DNA from 2 places in the Massilia sp. AB1 genome. Region 2 is predicted to be linked to the other one. Evidence: predicted binding sites of a transcription regulator. Region 2 holds the regulator's gene; the other holds the start of a gene.
What was found. The regulator HrcA, encoded in region 2, represses chaperone genes, less so after heat shock. The targets are predictions, from matches to a motif close to TTAGCACTCNNNNNNNNNGAGTGCTAA.
Positions count from the first base shown of each region.

Region 1: the regulator HrcA is predicted to act here: its motif matches at 1,508-1,534, upstream of rpoH (RNA polymerase sigma factor RpoH).

Region 1 covers NZ_JAGKSG010000022.1:45,445-47,839, forward strand. The annotation lists gene arfB (alternative ribosome rescue aminoacyl-tRNA hydrolase ArfB) at 4-402, opposite strand; gene rpoH (RNA polymerase sigma factor RpoH) at 480-1,370, opposite strand; gene J8847_RS14145 (lysozyme) at 2,120-2,395, shown strand, end outside.
Region 2 covers NZ_JAGKSG010000028.1:28,527-30,921, reverse strand. The annotation lists gene J8847_RS16180 (HAD family hydrolase) at 1-160, shown strand, start outside; gene hrcA (heat-inducible transcriptional repressor HrcA) at 254-1,270, shown strand; gene fur (ferric iron uptake transcriptional regulator) at 1,354-1,782, opposite strand; gene J8847_RS16165 (outer membrane protein assembly factor BamE) at 1,861-2,395, shown strand, end outside.

The DNA.
Region 1 (2,395 bases), on a different contig from region 2:
TTCTTAGTCGCTGACCTTGGCGCGCAGGGCCTTGATCTGGCCGCTGCGGTTCTTGGCGTCGAGCCGGCGCCGCTGCGAGGCGCGTGTGGGCCGGGTAGGGCGGCGCTCCGCCTGGACCTCGGCCGCCTTGTCGACCAGGGCTTGCAGGCGCTGCAGCGCATCGAGCTTGTTCTGCTCCAGGCTGCGCGATTGCTGGGCCTTGATGACCAGTACGCCTTCCTGGGTGACGCGGGCGTCGCGCAAGGCGAGCAGGCGCGCCTTGACCTCCTCCGGCAGCGAGGATGCGGCGATGTCGAAGCGCGCGTGGACCGCGCACGAGACCTTGTTCACGTTCTGGCCACCCGGGCCCTGGGCGCGGATCGCGCTGAACGCCACCTCGTCGGGATGGATCGTCGGTTTCATATGCTTGAGCAATGAGCCTTTGCAGGCGCGAAAAAAAAGCTCCGCCGCGGCGGAGCTTTCCTGGTGCGGCGTGCCGATTACATGTAAGCGGCCAGCGCGCCTTTCATCTTCTTCAGCGCAGCCGATTCGATCTGGCGGATACGCTCGGCCGACACGCCGAACTCTTCGGCCAGCGTGTGCAGGGTCGCGCCCGAACCGTCGTCGTTCGCCAGCCAGCGCGCTTCGACGATGCGGCGCGAACGCGGGTCCAGCTTAGCCAGCGCGGTCTCCAGGCCTTCCGACTGCAGGCGGGTGACTTCGCCGGCTTCGATGACCTTGGTCGGCTCTTCCAGGTCCGAGGACAGGTAGGCGATCGGCGAGAACTTGTCGTCCTCGTCGTCCGTCGGCGCTTCGAGGGCGATGTCGCGGCCCGACAGGCGGGTTTCCATCTCGATCACTTCCTCGCGCTTGACGTCGAGCATCTTGGCCAGCTCGTCGACCTGGGCCGGCGACATGGCGTCCAGGCTCTGCTTGTTGCTGCGCAGGTTGAAGAACAGCTTGCGCTGCGCCTTGGTCGTTGCAACCTTGACCAGACGCCAGTTCTTCAGAATGTATTCATGCATCTCGGCCTTGATCCAGTGCATGGCGTACGACACCAGGCGCACGCCCTGGTTCGGGTCGAAACGCTTCACGGCCTTCATCAGGCCGATGTTGCCTTCCTGGATCAGGTCGGCGTGCGGCAGGCCATAGCCCAGGTAGCCGCGCGCGATCGAGACCACCAGGCGCAGGTGCGACAGCACCAGCTTCTGCGCAGCATCGAGATCATTGTTGTCCCGCAGCCGCGTTGCCAGCGAGACCTCTTCCTCATGGGTCAGCATCGGCAGGCGGTTGACGGCCGAGATGTAGGCGTCGATATTGCCAAGATTGCCTGTGAAACCGAGTCCCAGAGCACGACTGCTGGTCGGAACCAATGCGGATTGTGCGGACATATTCATTTCCCTCTTAGATAATCTTGCTGCATCCACAATGTGCCACCAAGGATTGCTCAGTGGCATAGCTGTTACGCGCTGTTACGACTGCTTACGGATGCGTTTCTCTTGAAATCTGACTTTCCTTAGCTCATATATTAGCACTCTCCCGAGGTGAGTGCTAGGAACCGCCGCGGTGCTTAAGGCCTGCCAAAGTATTGCCCAAAAGCATCAAATTGACCGCCGGTTCCACTGTAGAGCAGGACGTCGCTAAATGCTTGATGCAGCTCAGGTGTGAGCTTGAAAGTGCTGGAAGTTTTGCGTTCAGGGACAGATTAAGGGCTGAGGCACCGCCCCTCTGTTGGCTGCCGCACGTTGGGATCGCTCGGCTTGTAGGAGGATTTCGCGTGATTGCGTAGGGTGGAACGGCTAAGCAGTAGAAATGAGGCCAGCGGCACGATTTTCAAGGGGGCTGCGAATGGCTTGGAAACTACTTGGCCCATGCGATGCCCAAGCTGGTTTCTTATCGCTTTCAGTTTGGGCTTCGCGGCCATCGAATGTCCTTGCTCATCCATAAGCCGACCGATTTCGTCCCGAAAAAGCCATCCCAATTGACCGGTTGAGGAAACGAGACTTTGCAACGAGCGCCAAGGTTTCGTTGCTGATTTCACATCACGTCTATCTCGCCAGGTTTGCTTGTCTGACATACGTCACGAGGCAGCCGCACTGGTCTGATAAGTTGACTGCTTCCCTCTTCAACGGAGCCCGGAATGGCAACGACGAATGCACGCCCCGCCTCTACGGCAAATCCAAACGCTGGGATGAGGATGAGTCCGCAAGCGTTGGAAGCGATGCGAAACACTGAAAAGGTCGTATTGAAGTATTACAACGATATGGGAAGAAATAGGGGAAATTGTACTTGGGGGATCGGGTTTTATGTCCATAAGGGCGTATGCACGCCAGAGGAGCTGGAGCGGAAAGTCACTGCACCCTCGATAGAGCTTGAGTATGTAAAGAGAGTTGCAGAGGCGGAGCGACGAGTAAAA
Region 2 (2,395 bases):
CCTGCTGCTCGACGTCCAGGGCGCCCAGCGCGCCGGCCTGCGCGCCGTCTGGATGAACCGGGTCGGCAAGCGCAACGAGATCCCCCACCTGGTGCAGCCCGACGCCGAGGTGACGAGCCTGGACGGGCTGATAGCCTGGCTCAGGCGCGAGCACCATTGATGCTTGAGCTGGCGCAGCGCCGGGCTTGCGCTTGCCGTCTCGCGTCCCCACCTATCTATAATATAGGCAGCAACTCTTTTGCTTCCAAGAATCATGCAACTCGATAACCGTGCACAAACCCTGCTCAAAGCGCTCGTCGAACGCTATATCGCCGACGGCCAGCCGGTAGGTTCGCGCGCGCTGTCGAAGATTTCCGGCCTGGACCTGTCGCCGGCCACGATCCGCAATATCATGGCGGACCTCGAAGAGATGGGCTATGTGGCCAGCCCGCACACCTCGGCCGGGCGCATTCCGACGCCGCGCGGCTACCGCCTGTTCGTGGACACCCTCCTGACCGTGCAGCACATCGACGAGCAGGCGGTCGCCGCCGAGCGCATGCGCCTGCCGGTGCAGCAGCCGCAGAAGATCATCGCCAACGCGGCGCAAATGCTGTCCTCGCTGTCGCAGTTCGCCGGCGTGGTGCAGAGCCCGCGCCGCGAATCAGTGTTCCAGCAGATCGAATTCCTCCGTTTGTCTGAGAAAAGGATTCTGCTGGTGATCGTCGACCCGCGCGGCGACGTGCAGAACCGCCTGCTGCTGACCGACGTGGACTACACGCCGGGCCAGCTGACCCAGTCGGCCAATTACCTGAACCAGAACTACGCCGGCCTCACCTTCGACGAGGTGCGCGCCCGCCTGACGGGCGAACTGCGCCAGCTGCGCGACGACATGGGCCGCCTGATGCAGGCGGCGGTGGAGGCGGGCAGCGAGGCGATGGCCGAGGGCGACGACATGGTGATCGCCGGCGAGCGCAACCTGCTGTCGGTGTCGGATTTGTCGTCGAACATGACTTCGCTGCGCCAGATGTTCGAGATGTTCGAGCAGAAGACCGGGCTGATGCAGCTGCTGGACGTGTCCAGCAAGGCGGGCGGGGTGCAGATCTTCATCGGCGGGGAGTCGAAGCTGGTGCCGATGGACGAGATGAGCGTGGTGACGGCGCCGTATGAGGTCAATGGGCGGATCGTCGGGACCCTGGGGGTGATCGGGCCGACGCGCATGGCGTACGAGCGGGTGATTCCGATTGTGGATATTACGGCGAAGCTGCTGTCGAATGCGTTGAGCCAGCCGTAAAAAAGCACGCTCGTGGCGTGCTGATGAACTTGGATCCCGGCGAAGGCCGGGATCCAAGTTCGCCGATCAGCCGAAAAGCGTATTTACTGCTTCCTCGGACAATTCACCTTCACACAATTCCCATAAATCGCCAGCGCATGCTCGGCGATCTTGTACCCGCGCTCGGTCGCGATCTTGTGCTGGCGCGATTCGATCTCTTCGTCGTAGAACTCCTCGACATGTCCGCAATCCAGGCACACCAGGTGATCATGGTGCGACCCGGCATTCAGCTCATAAATGGCCTTGCCCGTCTCGAAGTGGTTGCGGTTGAGCAGGCCGGCCTGCTCGAACTGGGTCAGGACCCGGTAGACAGTCGCCAGGCCCACGTCCATGTTATCGGCCAGGAGAATCTTGTAGACGTCTTCCGCCGTCAGGTGCCGCACTTCGCTGTTCTGGAAAATCTCCAGGATTTTCAGTCGCGGCAGGGTAGCCTTCAGGCCGCTGGCCTTCAGGTCGGTCGGGTTGTTACTCATGTTTGTTGCTCGTAGTTTGGCGGAGTGCTTTATGATATAGCGTTTTGGAGCTCCCGCTCAAACGTTTTGAGGTTATCTATGCGCGTCAAACATGCCGTTTTTCATCGATTCTCCGCCCGGGCTGCCCTCGCGGCAGGCCTCGCGTGCACCCTGATGCTCTCGGGCTGCGCCAGCTGGCGCAACCAGACGCGTCCGGCAGCGCCGGTGAATACGGACCCGGCCGCCGCCGCTGCCGCCGCCGAAAAATCGGCCGCGGCCGCCAATGCGGGCGCGCAGACCACGACGGTCACCAAGCTGCAGAAATTCCTGTGGGTGTTCTCGCCCTACCGTCCGGACATCCAGCAAGGTAACTTCGTCTCGCAGGAGATGCTAAGCCAGCTGAAGGTGGGCCAGACCCGCGACCAGGTGCGCTTCATCCTCGGCAGCCCGCTGCTGACCGACATGTTCCACGGCGACCGCTGGGACTACCCGTTCTACCTGGCGCGCGGCAACGGCGAGCTGACCACCAGCCGCGTGACCGTCTACTTCAAGAACGACGTGGTCGAGCGCTTCGAAGGCGGCAACCTGCCGAGCGAGCGCGATTACATCGACCGCATCGCCGGCCCGGCCAGGA